DNA from 2 places in the Sedimentitalea sp. genome. Region 1 is predicted to be linked to the other one. Evidence: riboswitches for the same ligand, from Rfam matches in the RefSeq annotation. Region 1 holds a riboswitch; the other holds the start of a gene.
The links. Region 1 has a riboswitch for thiamine pyrophosphate ahead of thiD (bifunctional hydroxymethylpyrimidine kinase/phosphomethylpyrimidine kinase). Riboswitches for the same ligand answer to the same signal wherever they lie in the genome.

Region 1 (6,480 bases):
CGGTCAATCGACATGCCGCCGATCGCGACCAGAGGTGTGTCTCCGATCAACCCGCGCCACGTCGTGAGCTTTTCAATGCCCTGTTCGTGCCACTTCATCTTTTTGAGGATCGTGGGATAAATCGGTCCCAAGGCAATATAGTCAGGCATCAGCGCCTGTGCCCGCGCCAGTTCTGCCTTGTCATGCGTACTGATCCCGAGACGCAGGCCCGCATCACGAATGGCGGTGATATCGGCATCATCAAGGTCTTCCTGACCGAGATGGATATAGTCACAGCCTTCCTCGATCGCGATCTGCCAGTAATCGTTGACGATCAACGTGCACCCATTGGCCCCGCAAACGGTTTTTGCGCGGCGAATGTGATCGCGGATGACATCGCTGGGCACGTCCTTGATGCGGAGTTGCACCAGCTTGATCCCAATCGGCACCAGCCTTTCAAGCCAGTCGGCGCTGTCAAAAATCGGATAAAAGCGATCAAGGCTCATTCCAGAAACGCCTTTCCGATCACAGGGGTCGAAGGGGCCGCCATGTCGCGTGGTTCCATCGGATCAGCAGCCTGCGCCAATTGACCGGACCTGATCGCCATTGCAAAGGCTTCTGCCATTGCAGCAGGATCACCCGCCTTGGCCACAGCCGTGTTCAGCAGGATTGCATCAAATCCCAGCTCTATCGCCGCCGCCGCCTGCGAGGGCAGGCCCAGACCGGCATCAATCACCAACGGGACGTCGGGAAAATGGGCCCGCATGGCGCGCAATCCGAAGATATTGTTCAGCCCCAATCCCGACCCGATTGGCGCACCCCACGGCATCAAGACCTCGCATCCCGCGTGCAACAACTTGTCGGCGACAACCAAGTCTTCGGTGGTGTAGGGGAACACCTGAAACCCGTCTTCCGACAGGATGCGCGCCGCTTCGACCAAACCAAACACATCCGGTTGAAGCGTATCTTCCTCGCCTATGACTTCGAGCTTGATCCATTTCGTGTCAAAGACTTCGCGCGCCATATGTGCGGTTGTCACCGCTTCTTTGACGCTGTGGCATCCGGCCGTGTTCGGCAGGACGTGAACGTTTAGATCGCGGATCAATTGCCAGAAACCCTGCCCTTGTCGATCCCGTCCGCTTTCGCGACGCAAAGATACGGTGGCCACGCTTGCGGCGCTGCGTTTGAACGCCTCGGCCAGGATTGCCGGCGACGGGTATTGCGCCGTTCCGAGCATGAAGCCATTTTCCAGCGTTGTGCCGTAAAAACTACGCATGCCTTATCCGCCCTGCATGGGGGCGAGGACTTCGATGCTGTCACCATCGTTCAGAACATGGCCTGCACGGAGAGGGGCAGGCACAAACATGCCGTTCACTGCGGTGGCGACCTTGGCCCCACCGAACCCTTCCGCCTCGAGCAGATCAGTCAGGGTGGCCCCCTGCATCTCTACCGGCGCGCCATTAAGCTGCAACTTCATCCATCACCTCCGGCGTTTTGTTGTCAAAGATCAATTCGGCCACCATCCGCGCCATGGCAGGGGCCAAAAGAAACCCGTGTCGAAACAGGCCGTTCGCACGGATCAGGTTTCCGTCTCGTCGAATGCGCGGCATGTTGTCGGGAAATGCCGGGCGGCTGTCGACGCCGATTTCGAGCACTTCGGCCTCGCCAAACGCAGGGTTCAGCGCATAGGCCGCGCTGAGCAACTCAAGCATCGCGCGAGCGGTTACGTATTTGCCTGCCTTGCCCTCGATCATCGTCGCACCGAGCATGAAAATGCCATCACCTCGCGGCACGATGTAAAGCGGCACACGCGGGTGCAGCATCCGGATCGGGCGATTCAACTCGATATCAGGGCAGGACAGGACGAGCATCTCGCCCTTGACGCCCCGCAGATCGGTCACCGCATCTTTTGCCTGAAACCCACGGCAATCGATCGTCAGACCCTGTTTCGCGCACTCATCTGGATCAGCGGTATCTTGGACAAAGGCGGCACCATCAGCGACAAGACCGGAACGCAACGTTGCAAGCGCCGCGCGCGGGGCCAGATGAGCCTCGGATTCAAAGAACAGCCCGCTTGCGAAACGATCTCCCAAATCCGGTTCAAGCGCAGCGATCTCAGCACCTTTGACCTCGCGATATCCCCCGGTTCGGCGTGCAAATCGCGCAAGATCGGCTTTGTCTCGGGTCGGAGACACAACAAGCGAACCGCAACGATGCACGGCACTCGTTTTTTCCGCCCACCAATCTGCAGCCTCGGAACCAAGCCGAACCACCGGCTCCTCGGCGCTTTCCCCTTCGCAGAACGGGGCAAGCATGCCACCTGCCCACCACGAACAGGCGTGTGGCCCAACGTCTGCGTGGCGATCAATCACGGTGACCTCTGCACCACGATCCAGCAAGGCCCGCGCCACGCAAAGACCGGCAACACCGGCCCCTATGACCGCAACCTTGGTCATGTCCATTGCCCGTGAAAATGATGGACCGGTCCGTGTCCGCTTCCGATATATAGATCATCCGCCGCCGCGATCGCGGATTGAAGATAGGTATGTGCGGTGGTGACGGCAGCGCTCAGGTCAAGCCCGCGCGCAAGCTGTGCTGCAATCGCGGCCGAATAGGTGCACCCTGTTCCGTGTGTATTGCGCGTTTCCACGCGGGGCGCCTCGCATGTTGCGATGACGCCCGTTGCATTGACCAGCACGTCGACACAGCTTGCACCAGATGCATGGCCGCCCTTCATTAGAACAGCCGCTGGCCCCATCGCGACAAGGCGCTGCCCCTGCGCCGCCATTTCATAGGGCGATTGCGCCTCGGGTTCGCCCAGCAACCGCGCAGCTTCTGGCAGGTTTGGCGTCAAGACAGCAGCTCGGGGTAGGATATGGCGGATCATCGCCTCTACAGCGGCGTCCTGCAAAAGCGTGTCGCCGGATTTGGCGATCATCACCGGGTCGACCACGACCGGACCCTCAAACGACGTCAGGTGTTCGGCGGTGATTTCGATGTTTGCCGCGGAAAAAAGCATCCCGATCTTAATGGCGTCGACGCTGAGATCAGACAGAACCGCGTCGATTTGTGCGGCGACGATCTCCGAAGGGACTTCATGCACGGCCGTCACAGACGTTGTGTCCTGCGCCGTCACTGCGGTTATGACGCTCGCCCCATAGACACCGTTCGCTGACATCGCCTTGAGGTCGGCCTGCACGCCCGCACCGCCACCGCTATCAGAACCTGCAATCGTCAGTGCAATCGGGGTCTTGGCAGTCACAGGCACGTCTCCAATGTTGCGGACGTACCAACGTGAGAATGAGCCTGTGCGTTCTTCGCACGATCTACCCGTTCCCTACGCCGGTATTGCCCGGATCAGGTTCGACGGGTCGGTGCCTGCACCTCTCAGCCCAAAGGGCCCCCCGACGGATGATTGTCTTGCCGCTTGCCCCAGCTGGGGCCGTAGCGACCTATGTCGCTGGCGTGAATAGGACAGCTTTACATAAACTGCAATGCTCAAGTTTCCTGAGCAGGTGCGGAAGGCGCGCGACTGAAGGGACCGATGGGAAAGCACAGCCAAGTCGTCAGCAAACCATATATCTGCCCTGACGCCTGTTCATCTGAATCGCGGATTGCCGCTGTTCCCTGCCTGCGTTAGGTCTGTGACAGATACAGCAGGAGGCCCCGACCATGACGTTGAAAGTATATCTTTCAGGAGAAATTCATACAGATTGGCGCGAGCAGATCGTCAAAGGCTCTGACGATCTGGACGTGACATTCGACAGCCCGGTCACCGATCACGGCGCCAGCGACGACTGCGGGGTTGCGATACTTGGGGCGGAGCCGAACAAATACTGGCACGACCACAAAGGTGCGATGGTGAATGCGATCCGCACCCGCAAGGGGTTGGAGGACGCCGACGTCGTGGTCGTCCGCTTTGGCGACAAATACAAACAGTGGAACGCGGCCTTTGATGCAGGCTATGCTGCGGCGTTGGGAAAATCGCTGATCGTTCTGAACCCGCCCGAACATCAGCATGCGCTGAAAGAAGTGCATGCAGCCGCGCTCGCTGTTGCCGAAGAGCCGGGCCAAGTTGTCGATGTTCTGCGCTATGTATTGACCGGCCAATTGCCCGGCTGAACCGCCTGAAGATCACTGACATTATATTTTGCTTTATCCTCGATTCGTGTTTCGGGGAGAAAAAGGCGTGCTTTCCCCGTGACGGCACGGGTTGTCACCGAGTATGAATCAAATTCATCGCAGACATGTGATTTCAATTTGATCTTCATTCTAGGGAAAATGATAGTGATCCAGGAATTCAAAGACTTTATCGCCAAGGGCAATGTCATGGACATGGCGGTTGGTATCATCATCGGTGCAGCGTTCACCGCAATCGTCGGCTCGCTGGTTGCCGACCTGATCAATCCGTTCATCAGCCTGTTCATGGGTGGTATCGATTTCGCCGGTCAATACATCCTGTTGGGCGAAGGCAGTTTTGCATCGATCACCGAAGCCGAAGAAGCCGGCGCTGCAGTATTTGCGTGGGGCCGCTTTGTAATGGCCGTGATCAACTTTCTTATCATCGCCTTTGTAGTATTCCTTTTGGTCAAGGCCGTGAACCGTGCCAAATCCATGTCCGAAAAGCCCGAAGAAGAGGCACCCGAAGAACCTGCGGGGCCAACCGAGATCGAATTGCTGGTCGAAATTCGCGACTCTCTCAAAAAGCAATAAAAATACCACTCGCGCGAATGGAAAGGGCTTGCCTTAGGCAGGCCCTTTTTCTTTAAGCGTGATCAGGATTGATCACAAAAGAGGGCGAGTGTCTTGGAACAGATGATGGAACAATTGGGTGGCTTCGGACCGCTGGTAATCAATGCAGCCAAGGCGCTGGTGGTCCTGATTGTGGGTTGGATCTTTGCTGGCGGTATTTCGAGCTTTGTTCGAAACCGCGTGAACCGCCATCCGCGAATCGACAAGACTTTGGGCAATTTCGCCGCAAGCATGGTGCGGTGGATCATCCTGCTCATGGTGCTGGTCGCGGTCCTGGGCATCTTTGGTATCCAGGCGACAAGCCTCGTCGCGATGCTGGGCGCCGCAACTCTGGCCATCGGTCTGGCACTGCAGGGTACGCTCGCTGACCTTGCCGCTGGCTTCATGCTGATCCTTTTCCGTCCCTACAAGCTGGGCCAATATGTCGATGTGGCAGGAACTTCGGGCACCGTTGTGGACCTGAATCTGTTTTTCACCGAACTGGCGACGCCGGACAATGTGCAAATCATCGTTCCCAACGGACAGGCCTGGGGCGCGATCATTCAGAACTACTCGCATCACGACACCCGCCGCGTCGATCTAGTCTTTGGCATCGACTATGGCGATGACGCGGGCAAGGCGATGCAGATTATTCTGGATCAGGTGAACGCAGACAACCGCGTTCTGAAAGACCCGGAACCCTGGGTGCGGGTGACCAATCTGGGAGACAGCTCGGTCGATCTGACAACCCGTATCTGGTGTAATGCCGCTGATTATTGGGACCTCAAATTCCAGATGACGCGGGGCGTAAAAGAAGCGTTTGACGCCCAGGGTATCTCGATCCCTTATCCGCATCAGGTCGAGATCAAAAAGGATGCCTGACGTGGCGGCATGAAAACAGTTTTGGCCGGATGTCATGGTTCAGATTGACACCGGCCCGACTCGCCGTTAATGGGCCATGCACGGTCTGGCGTGATAGCTCAGTTGGTTAGAGCACAGCACTCATAATGCTGGGGTCGGCGGTTCAAGTCCGCCTCACGCTACCAGACCTTTCTCCTCAAGATACACGGAATTGACGACACAGACGATCGTTGCCCAACCGGGGCCGATAGTCGAGATGTACACGCCGTGCGGTTGGACGGCGCGGCGGAACAGTCCTCTGACAAATGCGACCTCCCCCGGATGTCTTAAGTCATTTCCTGTAGCGTCGCGTCGGCCCACCAGAGAGATCTGAAGCTTTACGGCCCGGTGAAAGGGGCGGCCCAAAAATCACTGGCCCTGTGCAACGCAGCCAATTGCACCCCAAACTAAATTGACCGCATTGGAAATTTCGGCAATTTTGGCGGCGACAAGGATATTATCACGAGCAGCCCCTTACCAGATTCTCAGACAAGCGCTATCAACGCGAGGACAAACGTCTTGCGACAAGGCAACGTGAATTCCGCAGGTTGCAACCATCGCCGGGTCTCTGGCGAGTTAGAAATGTGATGGGCCACAAACGAGGAACACGATGGAAAGCACCGAAAGCGGACTATCCGCAATTCATAACTCCTACTATTTCTGGGACTTTGTGGCGTTTGGCTGTGGCATGATTTGTGTGTTTGGCGGATTGGCGGCACTTTCGTGGTTGCTGGGCCTGCCGGGCCGTATCGCGGTCGCGCGAAATCACCCCGAAGCCGAAGCCGTCTATGCGATGGGCTGGACAGGGTTTCTGGCGGTTGTCCCGTGGATTCAAGCCTTTACCTGGGCGTTTAAGCCAACAGAAGTCAT
Region 2 (6,480 bases), on a different contig from region 1:
CGCCTTCTGGCTCGCCCAGGTCAAGTGGCACGAGTACCCGATCAATCGCCTGAATCTCGCCATTTGCCGTGGTGATATCGGTCAACCCGTCAATGAACATGGCGTTCGCAATCTCTGGGTCAGCGTCGATCAGTTCGTTGCCGTCAATGCCAAGACGCGCACCGTCCAGCGCAGTGTCGATCAGCCCAGCGCCTTGAAGCTCTGCAACAGAGGCGCCGCCAATCTTGACGTGATACAGCAAGACATCCGTGACCAATTCGGCACCCAACGCGGTGACCAGCGCCCCTGCAATATCCGCATCCGCGAGCGAGGACACATCCAGCCCAAGGTCGTCCGCAAGCTTGCGAAACGCCTCATCAGTGGGCGCGAACGCGGTGAAGGACGCATCGCGATCATCCACAACTGCATCAAGCCCCGTCGCCGAAAGCGCCGCGTTCAGAACCTCGAAACTGTCATTGGAACCTGCCACATCCGCAATGGTCGGACGTTGCATGGCCTCGGCGACATCGATGGGCAGAAGAACCCGGTCAATGGCCTGAATGATGCCGTTGGTTGCCTGAATGTCGGTCAGCCCCGTAACGAAATCCGGATTTTCGACATCCGGGTCCACATCGACAAGGGTTGTGCCGTTGACGTCGAACGTCGCGCCCAGCAGCGTCGTGACCGTCCCCTCAGCCTGCAACGCGCTGACTTCGGCACTCCCGGCCCGCACATGATAGGTCAAAACGTCGGTCAATGTCCCCACCCCAAGAGTTTCGACAAGCATCATCGCAATCTCGGTTTCACTCTTGCCTGCTACATCCAGTCCCAGCGTATTCGAAGCCAATTCGACAAAGGCCGCATCCGTCGGAGCAAAGACGGTAAAGTCACCGGGACCGGCAAAAGTATCGGCAAGCCCGGCGGCATTCAACGCGGCCTCCAATATGTCAAAGTTGTCGTTCGCGGCCGCAATCTCGCCAATGGACAAGGTTGGTTCGGGTTCCGGCGCGGGTGGAAAAAACCGGTCCAGGATATCCGAAAGAAAACTAAGAAATGACATGCTGATCTCCCCATAGACAGTTGGCGCGACATCCGGTTAGTGCCAGCCAGAAGCCCGTGGAGGGACAGTCAGGCATGGCTTTCCTGATGCGCGATAACCGGGGATACGCGGCGAGATCGCTTGCGGATCAGTTTGAAGGGACGAAACCCGCAGAGCACACGCCGACGTGAAAGATCGTGAGGCGCTTTTTCATCAGCTTTTTGGATCGGAGACCGCCCGTGCTCGTGACCGCTCCAGACCAAGCTGGTGTTCGCGCCAGATCACCAGAATGTTGCCTGCAACAACCAACGCGGCCCCGATCAGCATGACGGCTGTGGGCAGCTCTCCGAACCAGAAATACCCAAGCAGAATGGCAAAGATCATCGACGCATAGTCATAAGGGGCAAGCATCGAGGCCGCACCGAACCGGTAGGACGAGGTAACCAGTATCTGAGCAATACCGCCGACCACCCCAGCCAAGATCAACAGGCCGAGTGTTTCTGCACGCGGCACGACCCACCCGAACGGCAATGTCATCAGCGAAATGAATGAGGCCGTCGCCGAGAAATAGAACACGATCGCCGCTGTATGCTCAGTCTGTACCAACTTGCGGATATGGATCTGCACAAAGCCACGCGCGATCGTTGCGGCAAGAATGAACATCGCTCCCAGCGTTGCTCCGTCTTCCAGATTTCCGCCGCCGCCAAGCCTTGGCCAAACCATGATCAAAACCCCGACAAGACCGATCAGGACCGCCGAGATCCGCACCATGCGGATCGTTTCGCCCAGCATCAAGGCGGCAAGGATCACGGTAAAGATCGGTGTCGCATATCCAATCGCCGTCACCTCGGGTAAGGGCAAAAGACCCAGCCCTGCAAATGTCAGCCCCATTGCCAGCGTACCCAGCAACCCACGCCAAAAGTGACCCATCGGTTGCTTGGTGATCAACCCGTGTCGCAATTCACCCCGCGCCGCGAGCCATACGACGATCACCGGGATCGCAAAGAACGATCGGAAAAACACCGCTTCACCCGGCGGTACCTCTGCTGACGTGGCCTTGATCAGCGCCGCCATGACCGTGAACAGGCCGATCGCGCACAGCTTGAGCGAAACGGCGAGCCCCGGTCGATGCGATGTTAACATTTTTGCCATGCGGCCTTCCTGCGCCGCACACGCAAAAAGATCAATGGGGTATCCTTAGATCAGCCAGAGCATCAGCGCGTTCAAGGTGAAGAACGCACCGGATGTCGCGGCCAGCATGGCAATGGACGCAGCCCCCTCCAAGCCCTGTTCCTGCGCAAGCACCACATAGATTCCGAACATGGGCATCGCTGCCGACAGGATCACCGCGATGTGCAAATCATCCGGCATACCCGCCAGTCCCATCATCGACACAATCGCAGCCGCTAATGCCACCAGCGCCGGATGCACCACCAGCTTGCCAATTGCGATCTGCGCCGCAAGCGACTTGTTGCCGCGCAGGGGAAGCCCGACCAATGCGCCACCAATGGCGATCAGAGAAAGTGCCGCTGCCGAGTCAGCCAGCATCGAAGTGAGGCCCAGAACGGGGCCGGGAACCCGAACACCGAACAGCGAGACCGCCAATCCGGCGAGAAGGCCGATGATCATCGGACGCTTCAGCATACCGAGCAGGATCGCGCCCAGCCGCGCCCCAAGGCCCACGCCTGTGTTTCCTTTGGCAAAATCGATCAACACCAGGCAGATCGGGATCAGGATGATGTTTTCCACAAGGATGTTCAGCGCCAATACGATCCCCGCGATATCCGGGAACGCCAAGAGCATGATGGGGAACCCAACAAAGCCCGAGTTTGGACAGCTGCTGCCCATCACCGCCAACGCCCGGCGCGCGGGATCAATTCGTTTCAGCGTGAACCACAGATAGACGACGATGATGGTGGCAACCCCACCTCCAAGATAGGCCAGCACGTAACCCTGCTGAAACACCTGTGCAAAATCCCGTGTCGCCAGTGCCTTGAACAGCAATGCGGGCAGCGCGATGTTCAGGACAAAGTTGCCCAGAAGACGCATGTCGGAGGACGACAACCACCCGGCCCGCACCAGCCAATAGCCGATCACAATGGCAGCATAGATCGGAAAGGTGATGCCGAGGATGGTTGCCAAGGATCAGCCGATCCTGCCGCGATTCTCACCGACCTGACCACGGTGCAGCAACATATGGTCAAGGATCACACAGGCCATCATCGCCTCGCCCACCGGCACCGCGCGGATACCGACGCAGGGATCGTGGCGGCCTTTGGTGATGATCTCGGTCTCTTCGCCTGATTTGGTTATGGTCTTGCGCGTGCTGAGGATTGAACTGGTGGGTTTAACGGCAAAGCGTACCACGACATCCTGTCCGGTGCTGATGCCGCCAAGAATGCCGCCAGCATGGTTTGAACTGTACTTCGGACCACCCTGCCCCATGAAGATCTCGTCGGCATTGGCCTCACCCGTCAGCATCGCCGCCGACATGCCCTCGCCGATCTCGACCCCTTTTACCGCATTGATACTCATCATTGCGGCGGCCAGATCCGTGTCAAGCTTGCCATAGACCGGTGCGCCCAGCCCTGCGGGTACACCGCGGGCAACGACTTCGATGATCGCCCCGACCGAGCTGCCAGATTTGCGCAGCCCATCGAGGTAGGTGGCCCAGGTTTCCGCCGCTTGCGCATCGGGTGCCCAAAATGGGTTCGCTTCGATCTGCGCCCAGTCGAATTCCGCCCGGTCGATGGCGTGTTCCCCCATCTGCACCATATAGCCTGTGATCTGAACATCCGGTGCCAGCGTCCGGATCGCTTCGCGCGCCAAACCACCGGCCGCCACGCGAGACGCGGTTTCCCGTGCCGATGAGCGGCCGCCGCCGCGATAGTCACGGATACCGTATTTCTGCCAATAGGTAATGTCCGCGTGTCCCGGACGAAACTTGTCCTTGATGTCGCCATAGTCCTTGCTGCGCTGATCGGTATTTTCGATCATCAGCTGAACTGGCGTGCCGGTAGTCAGCCCCTCGAACACACCCGACAGGATGCGCACCTGATCCGGTTCGCGCCGCTGTGTCGTGTATTTGTTCTGACCCGGCTTGCGCCGATCCAGCCAGTGCTGGATCATCGCTTCGTCAACCACAACACCCGGCGGGCAGCCATCAACCGTCGCCCCGATCGCAGGGCCGTGGCTTTCGCCCCAGGTGGTCACACGGAACAGGTGGCCAAAGCTGTTGGTCGACATGGGCGGTGCTCCTTTTGGCATGTGCTTTAGCGGGGGGATCAAAGTCTCGCAAGCGGTTGTCGTGCTGCAGGGGGGCGCTGCCCCCGCCGCCCTGCGGGCTACTCCCCCGGAGTATTTTGACAAAGATGAAGGGTAAGGCGCTTGTCATTGCGGGGCCCGCGAACTAGGGTTTCCGCCACCTCGGGGTGCCTTGAATGGCTGAGACGCGCAATGCGGACCCGTTGAACCTGAACCGGCTAATACCGGCGTAGGAAAGGTCTGGAACCCCTTCCATCCCTGCCCATCGCCGCAAATGGAGGATGCCATGAAGTATCTTGCGATTGCAGCGGGAGTTTGTTGTGCCACGGCAGCTTATGCCGAGACATCGGAACTGACCGTCTATACCTATGACAGTTTTGTCGCGGAATGGGGGCCGGGACCGGTCATCGAAAAAGCATTCGAAGAAAGTTGTGGTTGCGATCTGAAACTGGTCGGGGCCGGTGATGGCGCAGCGCTTTTGGCGCGGATCAAGCTTGAAGGTGCGCGCAGCGATGCGGATATCGTTCTGGGGCTGGATACCAACCTGACCGAGGCGGCGGTGGAAACCGGCCTTTTCGCACCACATGCGGTCAGCGCCGACTACACCTTGCCGGTGCCGTGGAATGATCCGGTATTCGTGCCGTATGACTGGGGCTATTTTGCCTTTGTGCACGAGGCGGATGCCACGGCACCCAGCGATTTTCGTGCGCTTGCATACAGCGATACCAAGATTGTCATTCAGGACCCGCGTTCGTCGACCCCGGGACTTGGATTGCTGATGTGGGTCAAGGCGGCCTATGGCGACGAGGCACCGGCCATCTGGGAAGCGCTTGCAGACAACATCGTCACCGTGACCAAGGGTTGGAGCGAAGCCTATGGGCTGTTTCTGGATGGCGAGGCTGACATGGTGCTGTCCTACACCACCTCGCCTGCCTATCATCTGATCGCCGAAGAAGATGCCAGCAAAGCAGCGGCGGCGTTTGACGAAGGACACTATTTACAGATCGAAGTGGCGGCAAAGCTTGTCAATTCCGATCAACCAGAGCTGGCAGACGCCTTTCTGGATTTCATGGTCACGGATGCGTTTCAATCCGTGATCCCGACAACGAACTGGATGTATCCGGCAGTAACACCAGCAGGTGGCTTGCCGCAGGGATTCGAAACTCTGGTCAAACCGGATAAGGCATTGATCATTCCCGCAAACGAAGCCGCAACATTGCGGGATGAAGCGTTGGCAGAGTGGCTGGGCGCGCTCAGCCAATAGGCCATCGCAGCGGAGTTGGCGCGGCGGCAATTGTCGCAGCGCTGATTCTTGGTGCGCTGGTTGCGGTTGCATTGCGCGCCGAACCCGGACGCGGTCTTGGGCCGTCTGATTGGGCGGCCGTGCGGTTCACCGTGGTGCAGGCCGCGCTTTCTGCCGCGTTCAGTGTCGCCGTTGCCGTACCGGTTGCGCGGGCGTTGGCGCGGCGACGCTTTGCGGGTCGACGCATTCTGATCGCACTTTTGGGCGCACCGTTCATCTTACCTGTGATCGTCGCCGTGCTGGGGCTGCTGGCGGTATTCGGGCGCAGCGGCTGGATCAGCGAGGCGCTCGGTTGGGTCGGCTTGCCGCCCTTGCAAATTTACGGACTGCATGGCGTGGTGCTGGCGCATGTGTTTTTCAATTTGCCTCTGGCAACCCGGCTGATCCTGCAAGGCTGGCAGGAAATTCCGGCAGAACGGTTCCGTCTCGCCGCACAGCTTGGCGCCGGGTCGCGCGCGATGTGGCAATTGCTGGAATGGCCGATGCTGCGACAGATCGCACCCAGCGTTTTGGCCGTGGTCTTTGCGATCTGTCTGACCAGCTTTGCGGTTGCGCTTACGCTCGGCGGCGGTCCTAAGGCCACGACCATCGAATTGGCCATCTATCAGGCCTTTCGATTTGATTTTGACCTTGGGCGTGCCGCATTGATGTCGTGCATTCAAATCGCCCTGACCGGGACCGCCGCACTGGTCGCGCTACGAACCAGCCGCGGGGATGGGTTTGGCAGTGGGCTGGACCGCCCGGTGGAGCGGTGGGACGCACAGGGAACAACCGCGCGGATATTGGATGGCGGCATTATTGCGCTGGCGGCTGGGTTCTTGCTGATGCCTTTGACGGCCATCGTTCTGTCCGGTCTCCCGGGTTTGGTTGATCTGCCAGCAACCGTGCTTTCGGC

Region 2: linked by a shared signal. The riboswitch ahead of thiB (thiamine ABC transporter substrate binding subunit) and the one ahead of thiD (bifunctional hydroxymethylpyrimidine kinase/phosphomethylpyrimidine kinase) in region 1 are both predicted to bind thiamine pyrophosphate.

The regions. Positions count from the first base shown of each region.
Region 1 is NZ_JBDWLR010000095.1:39,397-45,876, forward strand. It holds gene ABJO75_RS27150 (thiamine phosphate synthase) at 1-485, opposite strand, end outside; gene ABJO75_RS27155 (thiazole synthase) at 482-1,255, opposite strand; gene thiS (sulfur carrier protein ThiS) at 1,259-1,456, opposite strand; gene ABJO75_RS27165 (FAD-dependent oxidoreductase) at 1,440-2,435, opposite strand; gene thiD (bifunctional hydroxymethylpyrimidine kinase/phosphomethylpyrimidine kinase) at 2,432-3,241, opposite strand; TPP riboswitch at 3,297-3,396, opposite strand; gene ABJO75_RS27175 (YtoQ family protein) at 3,652-4,101, shown strand; gene mscL (large conductance mechanosensitive channel protein MscL) at 4,267-4,692, shown strand; gene ABJO75_RS27185 (mechanosensitive ion channel domain-containing protein) at 4,786-5,592, shown strand; tRNA gene ABJO75_RS27190 (tRNA-Met) at 5,680-5,756, shown strand; gene ABJO75_RS27195 (hypothetical protein) at 6,221-6,480, shown strand, end outside.
Region 2 is NZ_JBDWLR010000044.1:21,696-28,175, reverse strand. It holds gene ABJO75_RS11590 (fasciclin domain-containing protein) at 1-1,039, opposite strand, end outside; gene ABJO75_RS11585 (DMT family transporter) at 1,232-2,170, opposite strand; gene ABJO75_RS11580 (AEC family transporter) at 2,216-3,160, opposite strand; gene aroC (chorismate synthase) at 3,164-4,264, opposite strand; TPP riboswitch at 4,436-4,535, shown strand; gene thiB (thiamine ABC transporter substrate binding subunit) at 4,569-5,546, shown strand; gene ABJO75_RS11565 (thiamine/thiamine pyrophosphate ABC transporter permease ThiP) at 5,522-6,480, shown strand, end outside.